DNA from 2 places in the Paeniglutamicibacter sp. ORCA_105 genome. Region 2 is predicted to be linked to the other one. Evidence: predicted binding sites of a transcription regulator. Region 2 holds the regulator's gene; the other holds the start of a gene.
What was found. Region 2 encodes LexA, which represses DNA repair genes until DNA is damaged. Its sites were predicted from a motif close to TCGAACANNTGTTCGA; they were not measured.
Positions count from the first base shown of each region.

Region 1 (15,978 bases), on a different contig from region 2:
TCCAGCGCGCGTGCATCAACCCCAGCACCGCGTAGCAGTCCTTGACCGTGTCAACGAGCACCCGCACGCCCATCAGGTCGTGGATGTCATCGAAGTCCTTGCCGCGCACGATCATCTTCTGGTAGATCGAGTAGTAGTGCTTGGGCCGGCCGCTGATGGTGGCCTTGAGCCGGGCGGCGGAGATGTCCTCGGCGATGGCGCTGCGCACCGTGCCCAGGTACTTCTCGCGTTCGGGGGTCCGTTCCCCGACCATGCGCACGATCTCCTCGTACACCTTGGGGTGCAGGGCGGCGAAGGAAAGGTCCTCGAGTTCCCACTTGACGGTGTTCATGCCCAGTCGGTGGGCCAGCGGTGCGAAGATCTCCAGGGTCTCGCGCGCCTTCTTGGCGCTGGACTCCGGGGAGACATAGCGCCAGGTGCGCGCGTTGTGCAGGCGGTCGGCCAGTTTGATCAGCAGCACGCGGATGTCCTTGGACATCGCGATGACCATCTTGCGCACGGTCTCCGCCTGCGCAGCCTCCCCGAACTGCACCTTGTCCAGCTTGGTGACCCCGTCCACCAGCTTGGCGATCTCCTCGCCGAACTCGCGGGTGAGGGTCTCCAGGGAATAGTCGGTGTCCTCGACGGTGTCGTGCAGCAGGGCCGCGGCAAGGATCGCCCCGGTCATGCCCATTTCCGCCAGGATCGTGGCCACCGCCACGGGGTGGGTGATGTACGGGTCACCGCTCTTGCGCTTCTGGCCCTCGTGGCAACGTTCGGCCACGGCGTAGGCTCGGGCCAGCAGGTCTAGGTCTGCCTTGGGGTTCTGGGCGCGCACGGTGCGCAGCAACGGTTCCAGGGTCGGGGGCTGGGCGCTGGGCCCGCGTCCGGCCAGGCGGACCAACCGGGAGATCGTCCCGCGCCTGGGTGCGGGATTCGGGGCCCCTGGCATCATGACACCGTGGTTCTCGGCCATCTGGTGCCTCCTTTTCGATCAGGGTCCGTCGCCGTGGCGCTGGCGCCGCAATAAGTTCACGGGAAGTCGAAACAGGCCCTCGTTCCGGGTGCCGCTGCGGGCAGCGCGGGCGAAGGCCACTCCAACTTCCTCTTGCTAGGTTATAGCACTTCCGGGCCAAAGGCGGACGGCAGGGCCACCGGAGTCATCCTCCGGTGGCCCCGCCGTCCAATGCACCGGATGAACCCGGTGCGCAGGCAACGATCAGGCGTTCGCCAGTCGGCTTGCCTCGATCTTCTTGTTGTGGCGTTCGATCTCCGGTTCGCCGTCGCGCAGCAGCGAGTAGAGCGGAGCCTGGACGAAGAGCGTCGAGAGAGCCGAGACGATGATGCCTATGAACAGCGCCAGCGACAGGTCCTTCAGCGTGCCGGCACCCAGCAGGTAGGAACCGATGAACAGGATCGAGGCCACCGGCAGCACTGCAACCACCGAGGTGTTGATGGAACGCACCAGGGTCTGGTTGATGCCCAGGTTCACCAGTTCCTCGAAGTTGCGTTTGGATTGCCCTTCGAACCCGGCAGTGTTTTCGCGCACCTTGTCGAAGACCACCACGGTGTCATAGAGCGAATAGCTCAGGATCGTCAGGAAGCCGATGATCGCCGAGGGCGTGACCTCGAAGCCGGAGAGCGAGTAGATCCCGGCGGTGATCACCACGACCTGGAGCAGCCCGATGATTGCCGCGAGCGACATCTTCCAGGTGCGGAAGTAGGCTGCCATGAGCAACGCCACCAGCACAACGAACACGATGAGGCCGATGATTGCCTGTTTGGAGATGTCCGCGCCCCAGGTGGGGCCGACGAAGGTCGAGGTCACTTCCGCCTTGGTGACGCCGTAGGCGCCGGCCAGTGCCTCGGCGACGTCCAGGGTCTGGTCGTCGGTGAGCTTGTCGGTCTGCACGCGCATGGTGTTCGGGGCGATGTTGGTGACCCGCGGGTGGTGGTCCGGGGCGATCGCCACGACGGCGGACTCCCCGGCGGGCACCTCGGTGTGTTCCACCTTCGAGATGGTGAACTCGGACCCGCCGCGGAACTCGATGCCCAGGTTGAATCCGCCCTTGGCGACGGGGACCAGGATGGCCAGCAGCACCAGGACCGCGGAGAGCGCCAGCCAGAGCTTGCGCCGTCCGGTGAACGGGTATGACCGCTTGCCGGTGTAGAGCTCGTTGCCCCATGTTGCGAGATTAGCCATTTGAAGAATCCTTACCGGCTGGTTCGTCCTGCTTGGTGGGCGCCGAGACGCTGGTCGCGGCCTTGCGGCGTTCGGCGATGGTCTGCCGGCGCCCGGCCTCGGAGGCCGCATTGGCGTTCTTCTTGCCGCGCGCCGCCTCCGCCTCGGGGCTGAAGCTGCGGACGCGTCCGGCACCGCGGTAGAGCGGCACGGCTCCCAGCAGCGACGGGTCGAGCCCGGAGAGGCGGTGCCCCTCGCCGAAGAACTTGGTCTTGGCCAGCAGCTGCAGGGTCGGGTGGGTGAGCAGGAAGACTACGACGATATCGACAATTGCGGTCAGGCCCAGGGTGAAGGCGAAGCCCCGCACGTTGCCCACGGCAACGATGTACAACACCACCGCGGCCAGGATGTTCACGGCCTTGGAGGCCAGAATGGTCCGCTTGGCGCGTTTCCAGCCGATCTCCACCGCCGAGGTCAGCGGACGTCCGTCGCGCAGTTCGTCGCGGATGCGTTCGAAGTACACGATGAAGGAGTCGGCGATCAGGCCAATGGCCACCACCAGGCCCGCAACGCCTGCCAGCGAGAGCCGGTAGTTCATCGACCAGCCAAGCAGCACCAGCGCCAGATAGGTCAGCAGTCCGGAAACGATCAGCGACACGATGGTCACCATGCCCAGCAGTCGGTACTGGAAGAGCGAGTAGATGGCCACCAGCCCCATGCCGATCAGGCCCGCGATGAGGCCGCTGCGCAGCTGGTCCGAACCAAGGGTCGCGGAGATCTGCTGCTCGGACTGGATGTCGAAGCTGATCGGCAGGGCGCCGAACTTCAGCTGGTCGGCCAGGGCCTTGGAGCTCTGCTCGGTGAAGTTGCCGGTGATCTGGGCACGCCCGTCGGGGATCACCGCGTTTGCAGTCGGGGCGGAGATCACGGTGCCGTCAAGCACGATCGCGAACTGGTTCTGCGCGCCCTGCATGCCAACCAGTCGTTGGGTGACTTCGGCGAACTTCGTCTTGCCCTCGTTGTTGAATTCCAGGTTCACGCCCCACTGGCCGGTGACCGCGCCCTGCTGGCCGCGGACCATGCCGAAGGAGGCATCGGCAATGTCGGCGCCGGGAACCTCAACTGGACCCAGGATGTACTTCTGTCCCATGTCCGGGTCGCAGGAGATCATCGGCTTGGACGGGTCGTGCGATTCCTCGGATCCCTGGCCGAGCTCGGCGGGGCAATCGTAGGCCTCGAACTGCTGGTACAGGGCCGCGTCGATCCAGTTCAGGTCCGAACCGTTCTCCGGCTCGGCAGACGGCTTGGGAAGCTCCGCCTCCGGCAGTCGCTGGTCCTCGGGAACGGCCGTGAAGGGCCCGGCCAGGATGACCGGACGGAACTCCATGTTGGCCGAGGCCTGGATCAGTTCGCGGGTGCGGGTGTCCGGAACGCCCGGCATGGAGACCACGACGTTGCGCCCGGACTGGGTGGTGATCTCGGCTTCGGACACACCGGTGCCGTCCACACGCTGGCGGATGATTTCCACCGCCTGGTCCAGTTGCTCCTGCGTTGCCGCGGCACCGCCCTCAACTCGCGGGGCCAAGATCATTTGGGTGCCGCCCTCAAGGTCGAGGGCAAGTTTGGGGGCAAATGCTGCCTTCCCGCTCAGCACGCCGGTAATGAGGATGGCTGCCGAAATAAGGAAGATCACGCCGAGCCACAGCAGGGATTTACGCGCCTGCTTGATCGGACCAGTAGATGACATCGTGGGGCTTTCTGGTTGTTCCGTCGCCCTCGCGGGGACGAAGATTCCGCGGAAAACCCGAAGCCGGCCGCAACTCCCCCCTCAGAGGGATCCGGGGCGGCTCCGGGCCGCTTGGTGAAGTTCGGTCGAGGCCGGGTTGCTCACCTGTGGGCCCTTGGCCCACAGAAATCCGGCCACCGTTCACTGCTACGGGGGTGAGGGGGGTGCCCGGGGGGCACGGCCCCGTTAGGCCTTGGGGCCCTTGTCGTCGTTGTTGAGGCGACGCAGGGTCTCCTCGGGGCTTTCGACGTCGGCGGCTTCGGTGTTCCCGGCCTGCTCGGAGGTCAGCGATGATGCATCGTTCGGGACCTCAACGGCGTCGGCTTCGGCCGCTTCGGGGGCGACAACCTTGGCAACGACCTGGGAGTGCACGGTGACGAAGCTGCCCGGGGATACCTCCAGGACGATCTTGTTCTCATCGGTGTCGATGCTCGAGATGGTGCCGAAGAGACCGAACTGGGTCATCACCTCGGCGCCCGGGGCAAGATTCGAGCGGATTTCCTCCTGAGCCTTGGCCGCCTTCTTACGGCCACGCATCATCATGAAGATCAGCAGGCCAAAGGCGGCGAGCATGATCAACATGGTCGGGTCGAACGGGGCCGCTCCGCCGGCAGCGGCTTGGGCCAAAACGTTTTCGGTCACGAGATAATACCTGTTTCTAAGTCATGGTCAACGGCGCGCACAATCGCAATTGCGCAGCCGGTGGGCTTTTCCATACTATAGGGACTTTCTGGCCAAACCCCGACCGCGCAGGCGTTTTGGCCTGCGAATGTCCTCTGAATCATGGCTCGCGCCGGCGCGGGGCGTTGGCCGGCGCCTATTCCTCGTCGTCAGCGTCGAGCTCGAAGCTGGCCTGCCCGGCAAATACGGCATCGGCGGGCATCCGGAGTCCCAGGTGACTCCAGGCCTCCGCGGTGGCGATGCGGCCCCGCGGGGTTCGCCCGAGCAGGCCCTCGCGGACCAGGAACGGCTCGGCGACGGTCTCCACCGTCTCGGTCTCCTCGCCGACGGCAATCGCGAGTGTCGAGAGGCCCACCGGTCCCCCGCCGAACTTGGTGCACAGGGCATGGAGCACTGCACGGTCCAGGCGGTCCAGACCGCGGGCGTCGACCTCGTACATGTCCAGGGCGGCGGAGGCTGCGCGGGCGTCGATGCTTTCGAGCCGGTTCACCAGCGCCCAGTCGCGCACCCGGCGCAGCAGCCGGTTGGCGATGCGGGGGGTGCCGCGCGAGCGGGAGGCGATTTCGTAGAACGCCGCGGAATTGACCTTCAGCGAGAGCATCATCGCCGAGCGGCGCAGCACCAGCTCGAGTTCCTCGACGCTGTAGAACTCCAGGTGGCCGGTGAAGCCGAACCTGTCGCGCAGCGGCCCGGGCAGCAGGCCGGCACGGGTGGTGGCACCGACCAGGGTGAACGGGGGAAGCTCAAGCGGAATCGCCGTCGCGCCGGCACCCTTGCCCACGATGATGTCGACCCGGAAGTCCTCCATGGCCATATAGAGCATTTCCTCGGCGGGGCGGCTCATCCGGTGGATCTCGTCCAGGAACAGCACCTCCCCCTCGGTGAGCGAGGAGAGGATGGCGGCCAGGTCGCCGGCATGCTGGATCGCCGGGCCCGAGCTGATGCGAAGCGGCGCGTTCATCTCGGCGGCAATGATCATCGACAGCGTGGTCTTGCCCAGGCCAGGCGGGCCCGAGAGCAGCACGTGGTCTGCGGTGCGTTCGCGGATCTTGGAGGCCTCGAGCACCAGCGAAAGCTGCTGGCGGACGCGCGCCTGGCCAACGAAATCGTCCAGGTTCTTGGGGCGCAACGCCGCCTCGAGCACCCGCTCCTCGGGTTCCGAGCCGGCGTCGGTCAACGCACCGGTTTCTGCCATGGCCTACTCCTAGTTTCCCGGCCGGTTGCCGCGCCCCAGGGAACGCAGCACCGCCCGCAGGATTTCCGGCACGCTGCCGCTTGCAACGATTTGCGGGTCGTTCTTGGTCAGGGCGTCCAGGGCCTTGACCGCATCCTTCTCCGTCCAGCCCAGGCCGGTCAGCGCCTCGAGGACCTGCGGTTCCCAGGACCTGGCGGCCACGGGGCTGCCTGCCGGCACCGGGGCCCCGGTGGGGACGAGCTTGCCGTTGAGTTCCAACACGATGCGCTCGGCGCCCTTGGGTCCGATGCCCGAGACCTTAGTGAAGGCCTTGGTGTCCTTGGTGCTCGCGGCGATGCGGACCTCCTCGGGGGTGTGCACCGAGAGGATCGCCAGGCCGGTGCGCGGGCCGATGCCCGAGACCCCGGTGAGGACCTCGAAGACCTCTCGTTCGTCCCCGCTGGCGAAGCCGAAGAGCGTCATCGAGTCCTCGCGCACCACCATGGAGGTGTGCACCAGCGCTTCGCGGCCCACCTGCAAGGTGGCCAGCGTCTGCGGGGTGGCTTGGATCAGCATGCCGAAGCCGCCGACCTCAATGACCGCATTGTTCAGGTTGACCTGTTGCGGCACTCCTCGCAGCGTACTGATCATGTGGGCGTTCCTCCGTGGTACCGGGCCGCGCGGAAGTTCGTCGAACACGCCAGCCATGCGAATATATCTACGAACAGCTTACAGGTTCGGAAGGCTGCGCCCGTGGAGGCGCCGAATTGGCTAGCGAGCCTTGACCGAGCGGGCCTTGGCCTCTGCGGCGATCCATGCTCGTTGGGCCGGGGTCAGGCCCGAAGATCCGCCCGCGGGACGTGATCCCGAGGCGGAGGCGGCGGCGCCGGCGGAGCCGAATGCGGCACCGCGCCAGCCGTGCGTGATGGCCAGGGCAGCGGCGTCCGCGGCGTCGGCGGGCGAGGGAGGCTCATCAAGGCGCAGGATCTTGGCCACCATCTTGCCCACGGCGTTCTTGTTGGCCGCACCCGATCCGGTCACCGCGGCCTTGACCTCGGTGGGGGTGTGCAATGCGACGGGGATGTTGCGCCGTGCCGCGGCAACGATGACAACGCCCGAGGCCTGGGCGGTGCCCATCACGGTGCTGACATTGAGCTGGCTGAAGACCCGCTCGAGGGCCAGCACGTCGGGCTTGTGCTTGTCGAGCCACGCATCGATGCCATCGGCGATGGCCAACAGTCGTTGGTCCAGCGGGGTGCCCGGAGGGGTACCCACCACCGATACATCAATCAGCGTGGCGCGACGGTTGGGCTCGACGTCGACCACGGCCAGACCGCAACGGGTCAGTCCGGGGTCGACGCCAACCACTCTTAAGGGCATGGAAGAGGACTAGTCCTGTTCGAGTTCTGCCATGACCTCGGCACTGATGTCGGCGTTCGAGTAGACGTTCTGGACGTCGTCCAGTTCCTCGAGCGCGTCGGCCAGCTTCAGGAACTTGCGGGCCGAGTCGGCATCCAGTTCCACCTGCATCGAGGGAACGAATTCGATTTCGTCGCTCTCGTAGGCGATGCCGGCTTCCTCGAGTGCCGCAACAATGGAGCGCAGGTCGGTGGGTTCGGAGTGGATCTCGAAGGATTCCCCGGCTTCCTTGACCTCGTCGGCACCCGCGTCGAGCACTGCCATCAGCACGTCGTCTTCGGTCAGGCCGTTCTTCGGCAGGCCCACGACGCCCTTGCGGGTGAACATGTAGGCAACGGATCCGGGATCGGCGATCGATCCACCGTTGCGGGTGATTCCCAGGCGGACCTCGGAGGCAGCGCGGTTCTTGTTGTCGGTCAGGCACTCAATGAGCAACGCCGAACCCTGCGGGCCGCGGGCCTCGTAGATGATCTCGGTGTAGTCAATGACCTCACCGGTCAGGCCGGCGCCGCGCTTGATGGCGCGATCGATGTTGTCGCTGGGGACCGAGGTCTTCTTGGCCTTGGATACCGCAAGTTCAAGGCCCGGGTTTCCGGCCATGTCGGCGCCGCCCGCGCGGGCGGCGACCTCGATGTTCTTGATCAGCTTGGCGAAGGACTTGGCACGCCTGCTGTCGAGGATAGCCTTCTTGTGTTTGGTGGTAGCCCATTTGGAGTGGCCGGACATGCTTACGCGTCTCCTCTGATCATTTGGATAAAGAGTTCGTGGATCCGACGCTCTCCGCCCACCTCAGGGTGGAAGGAGGTCGCCAGCAAATTTCCCGAACGTACTGCAACAATTCTATCCACCCGAAGCCCATCCGCGCCCAAGGGCGTGTTTTCGGCGGGGACCTTGGCCAGTACCTGCACCTTTTCACCCACGCTTTGGACCCACGGCGCTCGGATGAATGCCGCCCGCACCGGTGCTGTCACCCGGTTCGGGTCCTGGCTTGGGAGGGACTCGAGCCCGCGGATCGCCAGGTCCACCTCGAAGGAGTCGACCTGGCGCCCGAAGGCGTTGCGCTTGACCACCATATCGATTCCCCCGAAACTTTGCTGGGGTTCGCCTTTGAGGTTGCTTGTCGGGTCGGCGATGGTGTCGGCCAGCATGATCATTCCGGCACACGACCCGTAGACCGGGAACCCGTCGGCGATCCTGGCCTTGAGCACCTCGGCCACGCCGTACATGCGCGAGAGCTTGTCGATCACCGTTGATTCGCCGCCGGGAATGACCAACCCGTCAAGGTCTGCCAGCTCGCGCGGGGACTTCACCGGCAACGCCAGCGCGCCCAGTGAATCGAGTGCGGCCAGGTGTTCGCGTACATCCCCTTGCAGGGCAAGAACCCCAATACGTGGCGCCATCGTGGATCACTTTCTGGTTTCGTGGAAATGAATGGTGGGTGCCCGGCGCACCGCGATGGAGCGCGTGGACAGCTCAGCGTAAACCCGGGCAGCCTTTCGGCAATATTTTGATGACGCTCTCGGGCGCGTCGGACGGCTACGGTTGTGGCAACGACCACATTTTCGCGCCATCGGTGCGTGCGTTCATGGAGTTCACGGTGTCGGTGGTGCGCTTGAGCGAGGCGCTGTCCTGGCGCTTGGTGGTGCAGGGTTCCCCGTCGGCGGCGGGCAGCGCGCACCACCGCAGCGGGTCCTGGGCCATGATGTGAGGCGCCCACACCAGCTTCCCGGGACTCCAGCTTTTCCCGGTGCGCACGAATTGCATTTTCGCCGTGATGCCCTCTTGGTTCAGCACCGTCCTGGTTGCGTGCTTGGCCACCGAATTCCCCAGGCCGTAGACGATCCAGGTGCCCTTGTGCTTCTCGATCGGCAGCACCGAGTGGGTGTGGTGGGAGTAGATGAAATCGAATTCCCCGCTCTCGGCCAGCGAGCGATTCAGCGTGATTTGAGATGCGGTGGGCTCGCTGCTGTATTCGGCACCGTCGTGGAGCGCCGCCATGACTATGTCAGCGCCGGCCGCACGTGCGGCCTTTGCCCGGGAGACCAGCGAGGCCTTGGCGATGTCGTCCACCCGCCACGGAGCATCCTCCGCGACCCCGTTGAGCGAGAAGGTGCCGGCAATGACGGCGACCCTTGCGGTACCGACCTCAACCATCAACGGCTTCGCGGCCTCGGCTGCGCTGCGGTACGAACCGGTGGAGAGCAGCCCCGCCGCATCGAGCGCATCCAGGGTCCGTTTGACCCCTGGCACGCCGGCGTCCATGGAGTGGTTGCTGGCGGTGGTGCAGCCGTCGTAGCCGACGTCCTTTAGGGCGGGGATGACCGATGGCGGAACGCTGAACATGGGGTACCCCTTGAACGGACCGCCCGGGGCGGCGACCGGGGTTTCCAGGTTGCACAGCGCCAGGTCGCTGTCCGCCAGGTACGGTTCGATGCCCTCCAGCAGCGGCCCGAAGTCCATCGATCCCTTCCCGTCCTTCTCCGCCTGGTCCCACAAGGCCGGGTGCAGCAGGATGTCGCCGGCCACGGCCACCTCGATGCACTCATCCCCCGGGCAATCAGGGGCCTTCGGGGACGCCGACGCGGCATTGGTTGAGGTCCCCGGCGCGCTCGCGGCTTCGGTTGGCGCGGGCTGCCCGGTGGGAGCGGAGAGGCTTGAAGCCGTCGCCGCGGTGCTTTCGGAGGGCCCCGGCGAAGGCGGCGCGGGGGCGCAGGCACCCAACGCGGAGACGAGCAGCAACGCCGCGCACAGGGCTGCGCGTCTTCGGCCAACGGTGCCGCGCACGAATCGATGAGACATAGCCAAAAGCCTAACCCTGCGCCGGGTCTTGCGGCGCGGGAAACGGACAGCACCGCGGGCTTATGACAGGGTTAACAGCATGCATAATCCGTTGCTTGAGCGAAGCACCTTGCCGTTTGAATTCCCAGATTATTCAGCCCTGGAAGCTCCCCACTACCTGGACGCGGTCCGGCACGGCGTGGACGGTCAGCTGGAGGAACTCCGGGCCATCGCACAAAACCCCGAGGCACCGACCTTCGAGAACACCTTCGTGGCCATGGAATGCAGCGGTGCGCTGCTGCGCCGGGCCCTGATGACGTACTGGACGGTGTTCTCGGCACACGGCACCGATGAGTTGCGCGAAATCGACCCCGAGCTTCAGGCCCTGGTCTCGGCGCACGAAGATGGCATCCACCTGGACGAGGAACTTTTCGCCCGGTTGGTCTCCCTGGATGCCGCCGGGCTGGTGGGCGAGGATGCCCGGCTGGTGGCCGAGACCCTGCGCACCTTCCGTGCCGCCGGCGCCGAACTCGACGAGACCAGCAAGGCACGACTGCGTGCCCTGAACAGCGAGATCACCGACCTCTCCAGCGAATATTCGCGCAGGCTCCTGGGTGCCATGAACGAGGCCGCCGTGCTCTTTGCCGATGCCGCGGAACTGGAAGGGCTCAGCGACGGGGAACGTGCCTCCGCGGCCGATGCAGCCCGGGCCGCCGGCCACGCCGACGGCTACCTGCTGACCCTGGTGCTGCCCACCTCGCAGCCCTTGCTTGAGCGGCTGGTGCGTTCCGATTCCCGCCGCCGGCTCTTTGAGGCTTCGGTGAACCGCGGGCTGGAGGGAGAGAACCGGACCCTTGAGTTGGCGGCCCGGATGGCGTCGTTGCGTTCGACTCGGGCCCGGCTGCTGGGCCACAACACGCACGCCGACGTCGTGCTGCAGGAGGCCACCGCCCCCGACCTGGACGCCGTGCGCGGCCGGCTGGCCGAACTCATCCCCCCCGCCGTGGCCAATGCCCGCGCCGAGGCGGCCGAACTGGAAAAGATCTCCGGCTCCCCCATCATGCCCTGGGACTGGGCCTATTACTCGGCGGCTGTGGCGCGCGAACGCCACGCGCTGGACACCGCGGCGCTGCGCGAATACTTCGAGCTGGATGCGGTGATCGAGCGCGGCGTGTTCGCCGCCGCCACCCGGCTGTACGGGCTGGGCTTCACCGAGCGCTTCGACTTGCCGACCTACCACCCCGACGTGCGCACCTGGGAGGTCTTCAACGAAGACGGGTCGACACTCGGCCTGTTCCTGGGCGACTACTTTGCCCGATCCACCAAGGCCGGCGGCGCGTGGATGAACTCCATCCGCGAATCAGCGTCGCTGCTGGGCGAACTTCCGGTGGTCACCAACACCCTAAACATTCCCAAGCCGGCGGCGAGCGAGCCTGCCCTGGTGAGCCTGGACGAGGTCAACACGCTTTTCCACGAGTTCGGGCACGCGCTGCACGGGCTCTTCTCCAATGGCGCATACCCGTCGCTGGCCGGCACCAGCGTCCCGCGGGACTTCGTCGAATACCCCTCGCAGGTCAACGAGATGTGGGCCCTGCACGCCGAGGTGCTGCCAGGCTATGCGTCACACACCCGCACCGGAGAACCGCTGCCCGACGGCACGGTCGAGGCGCTGGAGGCCGCTGCCCTGTGGGGCGAGGGCTTTGCCACCACCGAGTACCTCTCCGCCGCCGTCCTGGACTTGGCCTGGCACTCGCTCACCGACGGCGAACTCGTCGCGGACCCGCTCGAATTCGAGCATCGGGCGCTCACCGAGGCCGGGCTGATCCCGGATCTGGTCCCCTCGCGCTACCGAACCGGGTACTTCAAGCACATTTTCGACGGCGGATACTCGGCCGGGTACTACTCCTACATCTGGTCAGAGGTGCTCGACGCCGACACCGTTGAATGGTTTACCGAGAACGGCGGGCCGAAGCGGGAAAACGGGGAAAGGTTCCGCACGGAGCTGCTCTCGCGCGGCAACATGCGGGACCCGCTGGAGTCCTATGAGATCTTCCGCGGCCGCCCGCCACTGATCGAACCGTTGCTGCTTCGCCGCGGCCTGGCAAAGGAAATCAAAGCGTGACAACCATTAGTTTTGCCCAGGAGGCGCTCTCCCACTGGCACCAGGCGGTAGCCATTGCCACGGGCGGCAAACTCTTCACCACCCACGGATGCTCATGGGCCTGGCAGCCGGCCCGAGCGCGGCTGGTATTGCTGTTCCCAGCCCACGCGCAGGAAGCCGGGCTGCGCCCGGGCCTGGCCGAGGGAACCCGCCTCGGTGCACGCCGGGTGGATGCCTGGGTCAATTCCGGTGCGCCCTCGGGCCCGCTGGAGGCCGCAGGATTCTCCGATGCCGCACAGATTTCCTGGCATGCCGGGGAACTGGTGGGACCCGAGGAGCCCTGGGACGGGCGCGTGCGCCTGGGCACGGACATCCCCGAGGCCGTCGGTCCCGATGCGAAGGAACTCCAGGTCGCCAACCTGTGGCGCGATCCGGCCACCGCGGGCCTTAGCGCCGGACACCCGGCGTTGCGCCGTGTAGAACAGGCCACAGCCCGCACCCTCGAGGGTGATCTGGTGGGCCGTGCCTTCGCCCAGCAGGCATTCGGCGGACAATTGGCCATCCACGGGCTGGCGGTGTCGCCTGCGCACCGCCGGCTTGGCATCGGGTCGGCCCTGCTCAACGGGCTGGCCCGCGGCATGGTCAACCCACTGGGGCTGGACGAGGAATCAAGCATCGAGCTCATTGCCGCCGCGTCGCCGCGTTCAGCACCGTTCTTCGAGGCCAACGGCATGCGCCTGTTGGGCCGCGGACGGCACCTGGTGCTGCGGTGAGATGAAGCCTCGAAAGTAGGCGGGGAAGAACGAATAAGCGCCCAGGGAAATACCGCGAACTTTCCCCAACACTTTCTAAGAGGCGGGAAGCGGCTCCGAACGCAGAGTGAGTGCTGATGTACCGCGGCGGGCTTACCACTCCCCAGATCGTGAAGCTCGTTGATACGGCAACGTCGACCGTCGGCTAACACATCGGGAATCCACCGTGCAGGATGGCTTCGGGCCGCTTGGTTTTTTCCTTCCAAAGTGCGCCCGGCGGATCAGTAACGGGACCGTGCCGGGGGGTCGATAGGGCATCATCCCCGCTCTTGCCTATGCGGATCGGCGGAGTGACTGCCAAAACGGCAGATCCGTCTCAGTCAGATGGCCACCGGCGGAATCGTCCGCCGATTAAGGGCCCACTCCTTAGCCGACCATGGTGCCTCTCAGCGCTCAGGGCAGCAGCCGGTAATCCTGTACCGACGGAGTTCGGTCCAAGATTCCTTCCATGATGACCCGGGAGAACCATCCAATGTCGAACTCATACTCATCACCGGCCGTGAAGGAAGCCGCAACCTCCTCCTGGTTATCGAAGCTGACGCCGCGGTCGACGTAGATATCCCCGCAATTCGACGTGTTGACCAACACCCCTGCCGTCGACACCGAACCCCTCGAGCCCCCCGAGCTCGTCCGCGGCTCCGCAGACACCACCTCGCACTGAATTGCCTCGACCCCAATTGAGTTCCACAGAGGGATTAACAGAACGCCGGCAGCGCCAAAAATCGTGAAAATTGCAGCGATTTTCCAGAACCACTTGGATCTTTGCCCGCCCGCCTTTTGAGCCGGCCTCTCGCTAGTCATCAATATCCCTCTACTACTCGTTTCACCAACCGCTAGAATGACGGCCAGTCGCTGGCCCGCTGCCTCCCATGACAAATCCCTGGACTCCACCGTTCCAGAGATCCTCGCGTCCCGGGACACCAGGATGCAACTCGGTATTCACCCGACCAACAGCAATGCCTCCAACTCGGTCTGCCCCTTGCTCGGTCAGGAATCGCGTGTCAGCACGAGTGCTGGGCGCTACATCGCGAGGTTGCCGGGACGACAGATGGGCAGGTCTGCGGTCTCCAACGGAATCGGCGGAGACACTGTCAACACGGGAATGCACTACGGCACCACCCCTCGCAAGGACTGGTCGACGCGGGACGCCTTGGGAGCGCTAGCGGGCGGGATTCTCGTCGGTTCGGCGGATCCTCACAGCAACCGGCGACATCGATCCCACTGCCCCGGGCTTCCTGACGACCCCCTGGCCGCGGCGCCCATGGGCCACGAGATGGCGCGGTCGCCGAGCCATGCCGAAACCTGACCGAGACCCAGACCCGCTACGCCGGCACCGGCCGGGTCCTGCGCCACACCGTCCGGGAACGGCCGTGCGTCGACACGAATCACTTCGACCCCGCCACCCAAGTCCAGACCCTGGGCCGACTGACGATCACCCTGGATCCGATGACGACGAAGCGTGAATCTCCTGCTTTCGAGGAACCATGCCTGAGCCTCACCGTGACCCACACCCGATACCCGGGCATCGACCTGATCCTGCGACACGCCATCAAGGAAGGGTCTTGGGGTGAGCCGAGTTACTTCGGTTCAAACCACCGATGCCCGGACCCCAGAATCACTTCACCCCGCAAGGTATCCCCCTTCAACGAGAATCCCCTCCGCAAAAACGAATTGAAAATAGACGCTTACTGCCATCAAGGCCGGCCCAAGGATATACAAGCCAATTCTTGATCCTTTACGCATATGATGAGCGTCAGGTTTCTTGCCTGTTCGCCAAAAAATAACAATGAATATCGGAGACATAACTAACGCAATCGGCATGGGAATTCCACTTCCACTGCGATCATATTTTCCATCGTAAGGCATTCTGGTGTCCAAGGGAACGTTCATAAAAACGAAAATTGCAACTAATATGCTTACGACAAAAGAAATGATACAAATAATGTCTACAAATTTCGAGGCCTTCCTTCCAAGTAGTAGATCCTGCTCAGTGAACTCAGTATCCGGATCCCGCTTATCCGCACCCGCACCATCATTTTTTGCTACCACGGCTCTACTCCTGTCCATCTCTCAATAACTTCTCCACCGACAAATTTCGCGCCTTCAACAATAGCGCCCGCGTGGGCTCCACCGTACGCAGCAAAGGAGTGCGTCATCCAATTCGGGTTCGAGCCCAAATTCGGGCCCAAATCGGAAGCGCCCGGGAACCGTGAAAGAAGCGCTCCTCCAATGCTGTCATATCCCTGTTCCAACTTGCTGTAGTCTTCTCCCGTAATGGCATGCTCGAGGTGCCCGCCGGCCCAGCTTCCCCCTCCGCCCGTACCGTATTGGGCAGCCTGCAGGATTCGACCGGATGCGCGAGGGAAGAGATACCCGCCTTGGCCACCGACCGCACCGCCGAGGAACCCGCCGGCAGCGGCTCCCAAACCGCCCCTCGTCGACCAATCCTTTCGAGGCGTGGTCCCGTAATACATTCCCGTGTTGACCGCGCCTCCGCCGATGCCGTTGGAGACCGCAGACCTGACCATCTGCCGTCCCGGCAACCTCGCGACGTAGCCCCCAACACTCGTGCTGACACGCGAGACCCCCGAAGCCACCGCAGAACCAGCCCGCGAGGAAACCGCCGAGACGGCCGCACCCGCCCGGCTTGCCCCCGAAACTGCTGCGGAGCCGATGCGGCCCGCAGCCGGCAGCAACCGCGAGGTCACCGCGGTTCCGGCACGTCCGACTCCGGAAACGACAAGGCCACCCACCCGGCCGGCCAAAGGGCCGGCAACCAGCCCGACAGCTCCCGTCAGGGCCACCTGCCCCCAGTTCACGCCGCCGGTCGTGGCCTTCTGAATGATCGTGTCCGCACCGGCACCGATCAACATCATCCCCACCGGCCCCCCGACACCGGTGGCCATGAGCGCGCCGCCGGCAACCACCATCGCGCCCCCGGCGACATACTCCCAGTTGCCCTTCCACCAATCCCCCACCGCGGAAACCACACTGCCGCCGACCGATCCGTCGTAGGCCTTCAACTCAGCGTCGGTCAGCGGACGCAGCCCCGTCGGATCGGTCGCA
Region 1 covers NZ_JBIXLM010000003.1:45,021-60,998, forward strand. The annotation lists gene ACIPUB_RS02185 (RelA/SpoT family protein) at 1-955, opposite strand, end outside; gene secF (protein translocase subunit SecF) at 1,199-2,182, opposite strand; gene secD (protein translocase subunit SecD) at 2,175-3,908, opposite strand; gene yajC (preprotein translocase subunit YajC) at 4,134-4,589, opposite strand; gene ruvB (Holliday junction branch migration DNA helicase RuvB) at 4,765-5,823, opposite strand; gene ruvA (Holliday junction branch migration protein RuvA) at 5,833-6,453, opposite strand; gene ruvC (crossover junction endodeoxyribonuclease RuvC) at 6,574-7,182, opposite strand; gene ACIPUB_RS02220 (YebC/PmpR family DNA-binding transcriptional regulator) at 7,192-7,947, opposite strand; gene pdxT (pyridoxal 5'-phosphate synthase glutaminase subunit PdxT) at 7,950-8,621, opposite strand; gene ACIPUB_RS02230 (CapA family protein) at 8,758-10,020, opposite strand; gene ACIPUB_RS02235 (M3 family metallopeptidase) at 10,100-12,121, shown strand; gene ACIPUB_RS02240 (GNAT family N-acetyltransferase) at 12,118-12,873, shown strand; gene ACIPUB_RS02245 (hypothetical protein) at 13,306-13,713, opposite strand; gene ACIPUB_RS02250 (hypothetical protein) at 14,533-14,961, opposite strand; gene ACIPUB_RS02255 (DUF6531 domain-containing protein) at 14,955-15,978, opposite strand, start outside.
Region 1: ruvA (Holliday junction branch migration protein RuvA) is a predicted target of LexA. The motif match lies at 6,511-6,526, and genes of this name have one in related genera.

Region 2 (15,978 bases):
CGGGCGCGTCCCGTGCGGGTGGCCAGTCGGGCCACTTCGCGAACCTTTTCGGCACGAACATTGGTCATGGTCACTTCGTTGTCTCCGGCAAGATTCATGGGAATGACTTTACCGGGGATACGCCAAAGGGACGGAATCGCAAACGATTCCGTCCCTTTGGACTAGAGCTTTATGAGCTCAAGGACTAGGCGTCCTTGATCTGCTGGCGGGATTCTCCGCCTGCAGGCTCGAAGCCGGCTGCCTTGGCAGACTCAATGCTGTTGAACCAGTATTCGGCAACAGTCTGGTCGTACCAGGTCGAACCCGGGACGTGGTACTTGTTGGAACCGGCGTTGCCCTTGATGATGAATCCGGCCGGAGCCTCTTCACCCTCGACACCCTTGACTGCACCGGCGGCCTCGGCCTTTTCGGCCGGGGTACCCTCTGCTGCCGGGGCTGCAACGGCAGCCTTCTTGGCCGGAGCCTTCTTGGCCGGTGCAACCGGAGCTGCGGCGGCGGCCTTGGGGGCGTTGACATCGGCCGGGAGGGCCTGCTTGGCAACTGCAACCAGTACGGCGAAAGCCTTGGCATCCGAAACGGCCAGCTCGGCCAGCATGCGGCGGTCAACCTCGACCGACGCAGCCTTCAGGCCCTGGATCAGGCGGTTGTACGTCAGGTCGTTGGCGCGGGATGCAGCGTTGATGCGCTGGATCCAGAGGCGACGGAAGTCACCCTTGCGCTTGCGGCGGTCGCCGTAGCTGTAAACGAACGAGTGGAGCAGCTGCTCCTTGGCCTTGCGGTACAAGCGCGAACGCTGACCGCGGTAGCCCTTGGCGCGTTCAAGAATGACGCGACGCTTCTTATGGGCGTTTACTGCCCGCTTCACACGTGCCACGTGTGTACTCCTTTGTTTCTGTTCCGCCTGGCCTCAAATATTGGGCCGGCAAAAAATCTTTATGTGGTCGGGAATCCAGGACAGGATTCCCAAGACGGACTGGTGTTAGAGACCGAGCATCCGCTTGATGGTCTTGACGTCCGCCTTGGCGACCAACTGGTCAGATGCCAGGCGACGGGTGATGCGGGAGGACTTGTGCTCCAGGTAGTGGCGGCGGTTGGCCTGCTGGCGCACGAGCTTGCCGCTACCGGTGAGCTTGAAGCGCTTCTTGGCGCCACTGTGGGTCTTGAACTTCGGCATATCCGCCGTTCTCCTTACTTGCTCCCGGGATCCTTTCGGACCGGGGGATCGTGCGGACTCCCGCGTTTGGGGGAATCCGTGGTTCTGGTGTTGCTCTTGCGAGCTGCCCTGCTCGGGGCGACCTTACTTGGTCGTCCCGGGCTTGGGCGCGCGGGTTGCGGGCTTCGGACCCGGCTTGCCCGCAGGCTTTGGTGGCATGGCCATCGGCTTGGGAACGGCCATTGGCTTCGGTGCCGCTGCCGGCTTGGCTGCGACGGCTGGCTTGGGGGCCGCTGCCGCTGCCGGCCTGCTGGCCGCCGGACGTGCTGCTGCCGGTGCCTTTGAGGCTGCCGGACGGCTTGAAGCCTCGCGGGCGGGTGCCGACCTGACAGGGGCCTTGGCCGCTGCTGGGGCTGTCCTGACCGGGGCGACCTTTGGTGCCGCGGCTGCTGCGGCCTCTTCAGCCGCTGCCTCCGCACGTACCTTGGCAAGCTTTTCCATGATGTCCGACTCGATGACATCGGCAACGGAGCCGCCGATGTCGCCCTGAGGCTCCGAGGTGTCCATCTTGGCCTTCGGGTTAGCTGCCTTGGCCTTGTCGGCATCGCGCTGTTCCAAGCGACGGGCTTCGGCCTTGGCCTCTGCCTTGTTCTTGAGAGGCCCGACAACCATGACCATGTTTCGGCCATCGATACGTGGCGTCGACTCAACCAAGCCAACCTCGGCAACTGCCTCGGCAAACTTGTTCAGCAGACGAATGCCCATTTCCGGACGCTGCTGTTCGCGGCCACGGAACTGGATCATGGCCTTGACCTTGTCACCGGCTCCCAGGAAGCGAAGTGCGTGTCCGACCTTGGTTTCGTAGTCGTGCGTGTCGATCTTCAGACGGAAACGAATTTCCTTCAGCACGGTGTTCGTCTGGTTCTTGCGCGTTTCACGTGCCTTGACTGCAGCCTCGTACTTGTACTTTCCGAAGTCCATCAACTTGCACACGGGAGGCTTGGCGGTGGGCGCCACCTCCACGAGATCAAGGTCGGACTCGACGGCAAGACGAAGTGCATCCTCAATACGGACAATGCCAACCTGTTCACCGGCAGGGCCGACAAGCCGCACCTCTGGGACGCGGATTCGATCATTAATGCGTGGATCGCTAATGTGTTGCTCCTGAGTAGTTCGAAGTTCGAGGCCACCGCAGCAAAAGGAAAGGCCCTCGGCTGCATGTGCAGGCGAAGGCCCCAGATTCGATCGATGAAAATTCATCCAGCCAACGAACCCCGCGGGGTCATCGGCACCGAACTTACCCGGCCGCCTGATTCGGCTGCTGCGGGTGGGAGTGGCCTCCACTTGCGTACTGGTTCCATGGCTCCTTGGTCACATCCACCCGGTGGGCGGCGCATCCAAGTACACGGATTCAGTCGGTCTATGGAAAGCTTAGCAGTATGAGCACCCCTGAAACCAATCCGGACTCCAACAACGCCACCAACGAGATCCGCGACATCGCCGAGGTGGCAGCCGTTGAAATCATCACCACCGCCGCCGTCCACCTCATGAGCGCCGCCGCAGTCAAATGCGGACTGGCCGAGGGCAACGACGCCGAAGAGCTGAAGGACCTTGACGAGGCCCGCAAGCTCATCACCGCCCTTGCAGGTTTGGTCGTCTCCGCATCCCCGGAAATCGGCTCCCAGCACGCCGGTCCGTTGCGCGACGGCCTGCGTTCGCTGCAGCTTGCCTTCCGCGAAGCCTCGACCTTCCCGGACGAGCCGGGCAAGGGCCCGGGCGAAAAGCTCACCGGCCCGGTGAACTAACACCCGCGTAACACTGCAAGATTTTGGCGGCTTGCGGTCGAGAGGTTGATCACAGGGCGGTTCCGGGCAGCCGGCACCGACTTGTTCCTCTTGGCCGCAGTGCCGAAAAATGCCCCGCTTCACGGCGGGGCATTTTTTGTCCCCCGGCTTACGCGTCCTGGATGAGTGTGCGTGCCCGGGTCGTGGCCCGGCGCCGGCGCACCTGCTGTGCCACCAACGCCACTGCGCACACCACGGCGGCAATGGCACCGACCACGATGAATCCCGCGTTTGCACCGAACGAGTCCACGGTGGCACCGGTGATCGGCGAACCCAGTGCCGTGCCGGTGGTCAATGCCGAGCCGTACCAGCCCATGGCCTCCCCGCGCCGCTTTTCCGCCACCAGGTCGGTCAACCATTCCGAGGCCGCCGAGAGCACCGGCGCGCACAGCATGCCGGGCAGGATCGAGAGCAGGGCGAGCGACCAGGTGCCGGTGGCGAACGCCATCGGGACGGTGAGCACCGCCATGGCCAGCAACAGCACAATCGGCGAGATGCGCCGGTTCTGGCTGCCGTAGATGAGCCCGCCCACCAGCGAGGCGCCGCACCAGAACAGGAAGACGATTCCCAGCTGGCCTTCGCTGTGCTGCGCGTCGAGCAGCGAAATGATGCCGACCTCGGTGCCCGAGAGCAGCAGCCCCGCGCCGGAGGCTGCAATGAACACCGCGATCACCGAGGCGCTGACCCAGCCGAACTTGTGACGGAAGCCGCGTCCGCGGGCGGAGATGCGCGCCCGCGTCGACTTGGCCCCGGCCAGGATCAACTCGCCCTCGACCTCTGCCAGGCCGCCGGGTCCGGCGGCGATCAGCGAGGCCTCCGCCCCGAGGCGTTCCTCGTGCGGGTTGGCCTGGGTGGCCACGGCTCCGGGCTGGCCGGACCTGGTGGGCGGATTCAGGATCATCAGCGCCACGCCGCTGAGCGATGCCGCGGCGGCGATCCCGATCATCCCGACGGTGGTGTCCAGTGATGTGGCCACGATCCCCGCTGTCGCCGGTCCGACGATGAAAACCAGTTCGGTGCCCATCGCATCCAGGGCGAAGGCCGAACGCCGGGTCTCCCCCGTGGTCATCACGCCCAGGGCGGTGCGGACCACGGAGAAGACCGGCAGGGAAAAGAGCCCGCCGGCGAACACCAGCGGAAGCACCCAGGTGAAGGAGACCTGGGGCACGATGCTCCACACCACGGCTTCGGCGATGATGGAGGGAATCAGCGCCCGACGCAGCCCGTACATGTCCACCACGTGCCCGCGCCAAGGCGCACCCAGGGCGATGCCAATGGTCATCAGCCCGACCACGAGACCGGCCGGGCCCCAGTCAAGTCCCAGTTCGTTGACCAGGTGCAGCAACAGGAGCAGGCCGACCGTGGCGTGCGGAAGCCGGGCCACCATGCCGATCAGCAGCAGCGGAGCCACACCCGGTTGCCGCAGCAGCTGGCCGTAGCGACCGAATTTCATGCCGGCGTGCCGGGATCCGAGGTTGGTCCTGCCTTCAGGGCCACCTCGAGCGAGTCGACGTTGTGGGCAAAGTCCGAGTTGGCCGACAACCGCGCGTGGATACGCGAGACGCACTCGCGGGCCCCTGCCTCGTCGATACCCGGGCGGAAGGTGAATTCAAGGCGCAGTTCCGGTCCGGAACCCCCACCGGGCACGGACGTGCCGGCCGAGGTGCGCGACCCCACCCCGTGTCCCGGTGCCATGTGGATCGCGGCGAGCGCCGCTTCGCTCGCGGCCTGTTCGGCAACCACGGCTGCCAGCTCCTCGCTGAGGTAGCTGGGGGTCCAGTCCTCTTGCCGGGCAAGCGCCCACATGCCCGGACGGCGCAGCACGAAGGTGAAGTCGGCGCCGGGGTCCAGGACCAGCATTTGGGCTTCCTCGCTCACGGCCGAAAGTGCAGCCCGCGGGGCGTAGACGGCCACGGGGCGCGCCTCGGCATGCCAGGCCTGGAGGTTCTCGACACTGCTGAACACCGGCAGGGCCTTCCGGCCGTCGGGAGCCGAGAGGGTGACCAGAGCCATGTCGGCTTCCTTGTCCGCGGCAAAGCCGTGTTCCCCCATGCCGCCTTCGGCCAGCTGGGCCACGACGGCAATGTAGACGCGGGCCCCTGCAAGGGCGGCATGGACCTGTTGTTCGGTGCCGGTTCCGGCGATGAGGCCCTCGAGTGCCGCCTTGAGTTGCGCGTCGATCAGGCCGTTGTCGTTGTCGAAGTTGTGCAGCGGGTTTCCCTCGCCGCCGAGGTCCCGGCCTTCCCAGCTTTGCCCCGCGGAATCTCCGGGCCCGCCGGCGCGCGCCAGGGCGGCGGCGATATGTCCGGGCAGGTGGCGCTCTGCGCCTTGTCCGGTGGGGGAAGAAGGAGAATTCGTGCTCATATGCACATGCTATCTTGCGCCCGCATCAGGGGTGGATCGCGGGATTCGGTGCCTGTGGCCCGGGCGCCCATGTACAGGGCCGATTCGTTGGGTGCCGGCGCCCCGGCGGTGTGGTGAAGCTCGCTCGGAGACACAGATGGGGGCAGTGCCGCAACGCGGCACTGCCCCCATCCGATCGATGCCTACCTGTTGCCGCCCGAAAGCGGCGGCCGCTGGATGCTAGCGGCGGCCTGCCACGTCCAGTGCTTCGGCCATGGTGAACTTGCCGGCGTAAAGCGCCTTGCCCACGATCGCGCCTTCAACGCCGTTGGGGACCAGTTCGCGCAAAACGCGCAGGTCCTCAAGGCTGGAGATGCCGCCGGAGGCGATGACCGGCTTGGCGGTGCGCTTGCACATTTCGGCGAGCAGTTCGACGTTGGGTCCGCGCAGCGTTCCGTCCTTGGTCACGTCGGTGACCACGTAGCGGGCGCATCCGGCGTCTTCCAGGCGGGCCAGGACCTCCCAGATGTCCCCGCCCTCCTTGGTCCAGCCGCGGCCGGACAGCGTGGTTCCGCGCACGTCCAGGCCCACGGCGATCTTGTCGCCGTGGCGGGCGATGGCCCGTGCGGTCCACTCCGGGTCTTCCAGGGCGGCGGTGCCCAGATTGACTCGGGTGGCGCCGAATTCCAGGGCGCGGTCGAGGGACTCGTCGTCGCGGATGCCGCCGGAGAGCTCGACCTTGATGGTCAGTTCCTTGGCAATGCGGCCCAGGATCTCGGTGTTGTGGCCGCGGCCGAAGGCAGCGTCCAGGTCCACCAGGTGCACCCATTCGGCCCCTGCGTTCTGCCACGCAAGTGCTGCCTCAAGCGGGTCGCCGTATCCGGTTTCGGATCCGGCCTCGCCCTGGACCAGGCGCACGGCCTGGCCGTCGGCCACGTCCACGGCGGGCAGCAATTCCAGGATGTTGTTTTGGTTCTCGGTCATGATCATTCCTTGGTTTTTCCGGGCCGGCGCATTGGGGCCGGGTGATGCGAGGCGGGGCCGGCAACGATCGTGCCGACCGGTGGGGGTGCCGGTTAAAGCGTCAGGGCGTAGGCGGCGAAGAGCGCCATCCCGGCCAGCACCCAGGCGGCGATGATCCAGGAGATATGGGCGCGTTGCTGGCGCAGCGAGAGCGCTCCGCCGGCCAGCAGGCCGGCGACTGCCATGAGGATGATGGACCACATGGCCTAGAGGGTCCCCAACCAGTTGCGCAGCAATTTGGCCCCGGCCTCGCCGGACTTCTCCGGGTGGAATTGCAGGGCGCACAGGGGCCCGTTCTCGATCCCGGCAATGAAGGGAACGCCGTGTTCGGCCCAGGTGACTTGCGGCGGGACCATCTTGGGCTGGGCGACGTCGAAGTTCCATTCCTGCACCGCGTAGGAGTGCACGAAGTAGAAGCGCTCGTCCTCGATACCGGCAAAGAGCTTGCTTCCGGCCGGCGGGGTAACGGTGTTCCATCCCATGTGCGGAACGACCGGGGCCTTGAGCAGCTCCACGGTGCCGGGCCATTCGGCCAGTCCCGGGGTGCGGATCCCGTGTTCCACGCCCTCGTCGAAGAAGACCTGGTGTCCGACACAGACGCCGAGCACCGGGCGACCGCCGGCGATGCGGCGTCCGATCCAGCGGATGGCACCGACATCCTTCAGTGCCTGCATGACGGCGGCAAAGGCACCGACGCCGGGAACGAAGAGCCCGTCGCATTCCAGGATATCCTCGGGCTTGGCCGAGAGCTTGACCTCGGCGCCGGCTGCCTCAAGGGCCCTGACGGCCGAGCGGACGTTGCCGGAACCGTAGTCAAGGACGGTGACTGTCTTGGCCGCCATCTACAGCGCACCCTTCGTGGACGGGATGGCGTCGCCGATGCGGGCATCGGGTTGCACGGCTTCGCGCAGGGCGCGGGCAAATGCCTTGAACTGGGCCTCGACGATGTGGTGCGGGTCGCGTCCGGAAAGCACCTCGATGTGGGCGCAGATCTGGGCGTGGAAGGTCAGCGCCTCGAAGACGTGCCGGGTCATCGACCCGGTGAAGTGGCCGCCGATCAGGTGGTATTCCTGGCCTGCGGGCTCGCCGCCGTGGACCAGGTAGGGGCGCCCGGAGATGTCGACAACGGCGCGTGCCAGTGCCTCGTCCAGCGGGGCATAGGCGGTGCCGAAGCGGGTGATGCCCGCCTTGTTTCCCAGGGCGGTGCGCAGCACCTCGCCAATGGTGATGGCGGTGTCTTCGACGGTGTGGTGCACGTCGATGTGGATGTCTCCGGTGGCGCGCACCGTCAGGTCGATCAGCGAATGCTTCGAAAGCGCGGTCAGCATGTGGTCGTAGAACGGGACGCCGGTGCTGATTTCCGAGCGGCCGGTGCCGTCCAGATCAAGTTCGACAAAGACGGAGGACTCGCTGGTGATGCGTTCGAGGCGAGCGCGACGACCCGTGAGTTTTTCGGCAGACATGCACATTCCTTTAGATCAGGCGTTGAGACGAGGATGTGGTGCGGCGGCTGGCTGGTGCGCGACCGGGCATTTCGTGAAATTCGCCCGCCGCGTCCAGCGCCACCCCACCAAGTTTAGCGTTAGTGCGTGTGAGGACCCTGATCGAGCAGTTCCTCGAGACGGACAAGGAATGCGGTGGTTTCGTCCTCGGTGCCCGCGGTGACCCGAAGGTGGCCGGGAATCCCGACATCCCTGATGATCACGCCGGCCTCCAGCAGGCCCTCCCAGATGGCCTTGGTGTCCTTGACTCCCCCGAAGAACACGAAGTTTGAATCGCTGGAGGCAGGGCGCAGCCCCATGCGCGTGAGCTCGTTGACGATCCGGTCCCGCTGGACCTTGATGGCCTCGACGTTGGCCAGCAGGATGTCTGAGTGCTTCAGCGCCGCATTCGCGGTCGCCTGGGTGACTGCCGAAAGGTGGTACGGCAGGCGCACCAGGCGGATCGCGTCGGTGACCTCCGGGGCCGCGGCAAGGTAGCCGAGGCGTGCTCCGGCCAGGGCGAAGGCCTTGGACATGGTGCGCGAGACAATGAGCCGCTCGCGACCGGGCAGCAGGGACAACGCCGAAGGCGTCCCGGTGTGGGCAAACTCCGCGTAGGCCTCGTCAACGATCACGATGGCGTTGCTGGCCCGGCCGGCTTCGTAGACGGCTTCGACGACGTCGAGTCCCAACGCGGTACCGGTGGGATTGTTGGGCGAACACAGGATGACGATGTTCGGCGCGGCCTCACGAACCTGTGCCGCCGCATCCTCCGCCGAAAGTCCATAGTCCTCGGAACGGATTCCCGCAACGTAGGTGGTGTCGGTCCCGGCTGCCAGCAGCGGATACATGGAGTAGGTGGGAGGGAAACTCAGGACGGTGCGGCCCGGCCCGCCAAAGGCCTGCAGGATTTGCTGGAGCACTTCGTTGGATCCGTTGGCTGCCCAGATGTTGTCCGCTTCGAGCCCGTGGCCCAGGAACGCGGCAAGACGTTCACGCAATTCGGTGAATTCACGGTCGGGATAACGGTTCAATCCCACGGCGGCCGCGGAGACTTCTTCGACGATGGCGCGATGCACTTCCGCGGGTAGCGGGTGGGTGTTTTCGTTGACGTTCAACTGAATCGGTACGTCAATTTGGGGAGCACCGTAGGGTTCGAGACCTTGAAGATTTTCTCGCAGGGGCAGATTTGCCAGGCGATTTAGCCGTTCATTCACGGGCCAAGTCTACGGCGGTGGCAGGTGGGGCCAAGAATCTTCGCCGGCGCGGAGGGTAATAATCGGTTCGCAATGCCTTGTATCGGCGCCCATGGGAGCGCCGGTGCGGGGGCTAGCTTCCGGTGGGAACGAAGAGTTCGGCACCGGGGTGCAGCACCGAGCTGTTGAGGTTGTTGAGGTCGCCGATCTGTTGAACCGCATCGCGGGGTTCGAGCTGCGGAGCGAACTCGCGGGCAATCCCCCACAGCGTGTCGCCTTCGATGACGGTGACGCTGACCGCGTCAACGCCCAGGGGCACTTCCGCCGATGCGTTGGCCGGGGAAAGGAACAGGCCCAGGAGCATCAGTGCTGCGGCACTCACCACGAAGATGGGCAGTCCGATCAGCACGAACTTTCCGCGACGGGTGAGCCGCAGGGGTGCCAGCGTTGGCTGGGATTCGGGCAGGTAGTCGTTGGATGGTACAAGGTGGAGCGGGGCCGAGAAAGCAGTGTTTGCCACGTCTTTGCCTTTCCTCTGAATTCACTTGGCCGGCCGGGACCCTGGGGCGCCTAGTCGAACACGTGACGATTATTCGAACGCATCTTTCGAACATGTGTTCGTAGTGCGTATCTTATTTCTAGCACTTTTCGACGACACGTGTCCAGATCTGTTCGAACAAATCTTTGAAAGCAGTGACTTTGTCTACTAGGATGTTGGTTGTGAAGCGATGTATTTACTACATCAACCCACACCGACAATTTGCGGCACGCGCGGGCAACCGGCGACGATCGGGATGAGGCATTGACAATGACGACCGAACAACGAACCCCTCGACGCGACGCGAAGAGCCTGACCATTCGCCAGAAGAAGGTCCTGGAGACCATCCAGCGCTCCGTGAGCAGCAACGGCTACCCGCCGTCGATGCGTGAAATCGGGGACGCCGTGGGACTTGCCAGCCTATCGAGCGTGACCCACCAGCTCAGCCAACTCGAGAAACTTGGCTACATCAGGCGCGATCCGCGCCGCCCGCGGGCCATGGAGATCCTGCTGCCGTTGCAGCTCAAGAGCGAGGCAAAGCTCGAGGTGGTGGAGGGCCAGTCGGATCTCAGGGCCGCCAACGGCATGAACGTCTCGGAACTGACAACCTCCGCGGACACCGCCATGGTCCCCCTGGTGGGGCGCATTGCCGCCGGCGGACCGATCCTGGCCGACCAGGCGATCGAGGACGTTTTCGCCTTGCCGCGCCAGCTGGTGGGGCATGGCGAGCTCTTCATGCTCAAGGTCAGCGGCGACTCCATGATCGATGCCGCCATCTGCGACGGCGACTGGGTTGTCGTGAGGCGCCAGCCGACGGCGAACAACGGCGACATCGTCGCCGCGTTGCTCGAGGACGAAGCCACGGTGAAGACCTTCCGCCAGCGCGATGGCCACACCTGGCTTTTGCCGCAGAACTCCCGATACGAACCGATCCTTGGTGACGCCGCAACCGTCATGGGCAAGGTCGTATCGGTCATGCGCTCCGTCTAGGTCCGCAGCCACAACTCATCCCGCAACACAGCGAGGGCCGATCATCGGATCGGCCCTCGCTGTTGTTTGCGCACCCTGCACATCTCCCGCGACCGGGATGCCGACAAGGCAACGTGCTCAGCCCTCGCTGAGCCTTTCGAGCGCGGAAATGACGGTGGCCTTGTTCGGTGTTGCCCACAGCGGTGGCAGGGAAGCCCGCAGGAACGTTCCGTAGCGTTCGGTGGCCAGGCGCGAATCGAGCACCGCGACCACGCCCTTGTCGTTGACCGAGCGGATCAGGCGGCCCGCTCCCTGTGCCAGACGCACCGCTGCATGGCTTGCGGCCACGGCCATGAAACCGTTTCCGCCGTGCTTGGCGACATCGCGGCTGCGTGCCGAGGAGAGCGGATCATCCGGGCGCGGGAACGGGATCTTGTCGATGATGACCAACCGGCAGGCGTTGCCCGGCACATCGACGCCCTGCCACAGCGTCATCGTCCCAAAGAGGCAGGTATCGGGCTCCGCCGAGAACTGGTCGACCAACGCCTTCATGCTGGACTCGCCCTGGCACAGGATGGGGATGTCCAGGCGTGCGCGCAGGATCTCCGCAGCGTCCTCGGCCGCGCGGCGGGAGGTAAACAGTGCCAGCGCCCCGCCGTTGGAGGCCTTGATGAGATCCTCGATCTCTGCAAGCGTCTCCTGGGACATTTGGCGCCCGGGCTTGGGCAGGTGCTTGGCAACGTAGAGGATGCCCTGCTTGGGATAGTCGAAGGGACTGCCGACGTCGACGCCGTTCCAAGTCGGCGCCCCGTCGCCCACGAGCCCCAGGGATCCTGCCACCGGCTCGAACGCTGCACCGATGGCCAGGGTTGCGCTCGTGAGGATGACGGTCCGGCCGTCGAAGAGGCCTTCCCTGAGTTTTCCCGCCACCGAGAGCGGTGCAACCATCAAGGTGGGCTGGCTTGACTCGTCCGGTTGGACATAGCCCTCCCCCGGGCTGAAATGGCCGGGCCGCGAGGCCCAGATCACCTCGCGCTCCTCGGTCATTTCAAGCATCTTGGTGCATTGCTCCACCAGGTACATGACCTGCGAGCGGGCCATCTGGCGTCCTCCGTCGGCCGGTGCGTTGGCCTCGGGCTTGGAGTCGGAGAGCACCACGCGCGCGGCCTCGGCGATCTGGTTGATCGCCGCTTCCTGGTCCTCGTTCAGTCCGCGGGCCATGAGCCCGGTGGGGACGCCCTCCAGGGCACGCTGCAGGGCCTTGGCGCCCTGGTTCAGCGCGTCCACGCTCACCGAGCAGTGCTTGCGGGCAGCCGAAGCGGCGGTCTGGACCATGTTGACCGACAGCGGCCGCGTCACCGAGCTGGTCACGCGGTCCTGCAGTTCGTGGGCCTCGTCAATGATGACGGTGTCGAAGTCCGGCAACACGGCCAGGCCCTCGAAGGCCGAGACGGCCAGCATGGCGTGGTTGGTGATCACCACGTCGGCGTCGGCCGCGCGGGCACGTGCCAGTTCGCTAAAGCATTCGGCGGCCATGGGGCACTTTTGCGCGCCCAGGCAGTCCATCGCGCTGACCGAAACCTGGCGCCAGGCCTTGTCGCTGACTCCCGGGGTCAGGTCGTCGCGGTCACCGCTGTCGGTTCGCTCGGCCCACTGCCGCAGGCGCACCACTTCCTGGCCCAGGGCAGAGCCGGGGCCCTCGGAGGAACCTCCGAGAACGGGGGTGCCGGATTCCATGGAAAACAGGGCGCCCTCGTCGTCGTCCGGGTATCCGCCGCTGAGCTTGTACTGGCACACGTAGTTGGAGCGGCCCTTGACCAAGGCCACTTCCATCTCGCGTGGCAGCTTGTCCTTCAGGGACGTCAACAGGCGCGGCACATCGCGCCCGACGATCTGTGCCTGCAGGGCGAGGGTTGCGGTGGAAATCACCACAGGTTTTTCGGATCCCAGCGCGTGCGCCAGCGCCGGAACCAGATAGGCCATGGACTTGCCGGTTCCGGTTCCCGCCTGCACCAGCAGGTGTTCACCGGTTTCCATGGCGCGCACGACCTGGCGTGTCATCTCGTGCTGGCCCGGACGGCTTTGCCCGCCCATGCTGGACACTGCTTCGTCCAACAGGGCGATGACCTCTGATTCCTCAGCCATGAATACTAAATTGCTCCACTTCTGCGGCCATGCTTTCGCGGACCTTGACCATCATGCGGGTTCCCGTTTCGGTGTGTTCGACGGCCAGGATCTCGGCCTCGGCGCCGTGGAGCTTGTTGACCACGTCGCCTCGATCATAGGGAATCATCAATTCTAGTTGGACATTGGGCCTCGGGATTGCGGCGCTGATCCGGGCCTGCAATTCGTCGATGCCTTCGCCGGTGCGCGCCGAGACGATGACGTGGTTCGGCTCGCGCTGGCGCAGGCGCTCGACCACGAACGGGTCAGCGACATCCGCCTTGTTCAAGACGATGATCTCCGGGATGTTGCGTGCGTCGACGTCGTTGAGCACCTCGCGCACGGCCTGGATCTGGCCTTCCGGGTCCGGGTGCGACGCATCCACAACGTGCAGGATCAAATCGGCGTCGGCCACTTCCTCCAAGGTGGAGCGGAAGGCCTCGATCAGCTGGGTGGGCAACGACTTCACGAAGCCGACGGTGTCAGCGAGTGTATAGGTCAGCCCGTCGCTGGTTTCGGCCTGGCGGACCGTGGGATCCAGCGTTGCGAACAGGGCGTTTTCGACCAGTGCCCCGGCATCCGTGAGCCGGTTGAGCAACGAGGACTTGCCGGCATTGGTGTACCCGGCAATAGCCACCGACGGCACCGCATTGCGCTTGCGGTTCGCGCGCTTGGACTCGCGGGCCGGCAGCATTCCCTTGATCTCCTTGCGGAGCTTTGCCATGCGGTCGCGGATGCGCCGGCGGTCCAGTTCGATCTTGGTTTCACCCGGGCCGCGGGATCCGATGCCGCCGCCTGCAGCACCCACGCGGCCACCGGCCTGGCGGGACATCGAGTCGCCCCAGCCGCGCAGGCGCGGCAGGAGGTATTCGAGCTGGGCGAGTTCGACCTGGGCGCGGCCCTCGTGGCTTTTGGCGTGCTGGGCAAAGATGTCCAGGATCAAGGCGGTGCGGTCAATGACCTTGACCTTGACAACGTCTTCCAGGGCACGGCGCTGCGACGGGGCGAGTTCGGTGTCGATGATGACGGTGTCGGCACCGGTGGCCGCCACGATTTCGCGCAATTCCAAGGCCTTGCCCGATCCCAGGTACGTGCCGGGATCCGGCTTTGCACGGCGCTGCACCATTCCGTCGAGTACTTCCGAACCCGCGGTCTCGGCCAGTGCCGCCAACTCGCGCAGCGAGTTTTCCGCATCCTGGGCGGTCCCCTCGTTCCAAATGCCGGCGAGCACGACGCGCTCGAGGCGCAGCTGGCGGTATTCGACCTCGGTGACGTCCTCGAGTTCGGTTGAAAGGCTGGCGCCGCGCCTCAGGGCTCGGCGTTCGGCCAACTCCTGCTGGTCGCCGTCGGAGGAGGAATGCTCGCCGGTGAACTTGCTCAGGGCCTGGGCCCGTCCGGAAAGCACGCCCTCGTCTTCGGGTGCGCCGAAGTGGCTGCTCTTGCTGGCTGCGGCCTTGTCGCTGGCTAGGATCCGTTCGATGGCGGCTTGGAGCTTGGCCTCGTCCATCTCGTTGTCCTGCGGGCCGGAAGTTTGTGGATTGGTCATGTTCCCCTTAGTTTGCTGTATTCCAGAATAGTGCCCCGCACCCACAGAAGCGGCGTTGTGCGTGGATTGGTTGCTTGGATGTCCGGGTTCGGTGAATGGATGCATGGTTTGCTCCCTGGGCTGGGTGCCGCGCGTGGGTCGGCAAGCGCCGAATTTGGTGTCAGTGTCAGTGGCACGATCGAGTCGGAGTCTCGCTCGTGCTGGGGATGGCGATTGCGTGGGGCCGGCGCCTGCATACGCGGCGGGGGCCATGTCGATCACGAAAAGTGATGCGCCCTCGCGCGAACTTGATCTTGGAAACGATGTGGTTTCGAAAGTTCGCCTCGGCGGAATGACTTTTCGGCGCGACAGCCACTCGCCCGTCAGGGGCCGCCTTCCAGCCAATGAGCCAGCAGCTCTAGTGGGGGAAGGACCCGGGGTCGGTGGTGTGCTTGATGCGTCTTACAGGAAAGTCATAGGGAAAACTCTATCACTTGCCCCGGCTTGGCGCATTGAGGCATCTCACATACTTCCAGCGCCCGAATTCGTGCCTCGGGTTTGGGTTTGCCGCCCCCGGGCGGTTAACCTGCCAAGATGAGCCCGGAACATTATTTCAGCGCCCAGCCTTCCACCCCAGAGAAGCGGCGCCACATCAGCGTCGAGTTGCGCGGCGCCGTGCACAAGGTGCAAACCTCCGGCGGCATCTTCAGCCCGGACAGGATCGACAAGGGAACCGCCATTCTCCTGGACGGCGTTCCCGATCCCTCGGTCAGCGGAAACCTCTTGGACATCGGCTGCGGCTGGGGACCGATTGCGCTCTCGATGGCCATGGCCTCCCCGGAGGCGACGGTGTACGGGGTCGATGTGAATGAGCGAAGCCTCGGCCTGACCCGTGACAATGCTGCGGCCCTGGGATTGAAGAACGTGGTCGTGGCGCTTCCCGAAGCAATCGACCCGGAGCTGACATTCGACACAATATGGTCGAATCCCCCGATCCGGATCGGCAAAGAGGCCCTGCACGAGCTTTTGCTGCTGTGGCTTCCGCGACTGGCTCCGGGCGGGATCGCCTGGCTGGTGGTCCAGAAGAACCTGGGTGCCGATTCCCTACAGAAGTGGCTGGGCACTGTCCTGCCCCAGGACTGGGACATCGAGCGGGTCTCGACGGACAAGGCCTTCCGCATTCTGCGCGTGGCCCGCCCCGAGGCCTCCTAGCCCTCTCTACGCCGATGGCCGGATTCCCCTTGCGGGAATCCGGCCATCGCTGTCTCAGATCTCGGTGATCCGGCCGCGGGAGACCAGGACTGCGGGCCCGCTGAGTACCACGTGTTCGCGTCCCGTGGCTCCCTGGGTGAACTCGATGCCCACCTCGCCTCCGGGCACCTGGACCTTCCAGTTTCGGGTGGCCTGGGCCTGGGCCCAGTGGCGGGTGGCAGCGGCGGCAGCGCAGGCCCCGGTGCCGCACGACAGGGTCTCCCCCACACCGCGTTCGTGCACACGCATGCGCAAGGACCCGACACCGTCTTGGACCACTGGGTCTGCGGCAAGGACGTATTCGACGTTGGTTCCGTGCGGGGGCAGCGGCTGCACCTCGGGGATCGCAAAGAGCTCCAGGTTTTCCAATTCGCCGGCGTTGGCCAGTGCCACGACGGTGTGGGGGTTGCCCATGGAGATGCTCAGGGCACCGCGGGCATTCTCCAGGCCGGCAGTGGAAACCTTCGAATCCAGCCCGTTTTGCTTGGCTGC
Region 2 covers NZ_JBIXLM010000001.1:28,038-44,015, forward strand. The annotation lists gene ACIPUB_RS00125 (TrmH family RNA methyltransferase) at 1-98, opposite strand, end outside; gene rplT (50S ribosomal protein L20) at 185-874, opposite strand; gene rpmI (50S ribosomal protein L35) at 980-1,174, opposite strand; gene infC (translation initiation factor IF-3) at 1,298-2,266, opposite strand; gene ACIPUB_RS00145 (DUF1844 domain-containing protein) at 2,593-2,958, shown strand; gene ACIPUB_RS00150 (MFS transporter) at 3,107-4,450, opposite strand; gene ACIPUB_RS00155 (SseB family protein) at 4,447-5,361, opposite strand; gene priA (bifunctional 1-(5-phosphoribosyl)-5-((5-phosphoribosylamino)methylideneamino)imidazole-4-carboxamide isomerase/phosphoribosylanthranilate isomerase PriA) at 5,581-6,324, opposite strand; gene ACIPUB_RS00165 (hypothetical protein) at 6,417-6,566, opposite strand; gene hisH (imidazole glycerol phosphate synthase subunit HisH) at 6,570-7,205, opposite strand; gene hisB (imidazoleglycerol-phosphate dehydratase HisB) at 7,206-7,826, opposite strand; gene ACIPUB_RS00180 (histidinol-phosphate transaminase) at 7,946-9,061, opposite strand; gene ACIPUB_RS00185 (LysM peptidoglycan-binding domain-containing protein) at 9,174-9,560, opposite strand; gene lexA (transcriptional repressor LexA) at 9,849-10,568, shown strand; gene ACIPUB_RS00195 (ATP-dependent DNA helicase) at 10,686-12,692, opposite strand; gene hflX (GTPase HflX) at 12,685-14,256, opposite strand; gene ACIPUB_RS00205 (class I SAM-dependent methyltransferase) at 14,830-15,447, shown strand; gene dapF (diaminopimelate epimerase) at 15,502-15,978, opposite strand, start outside.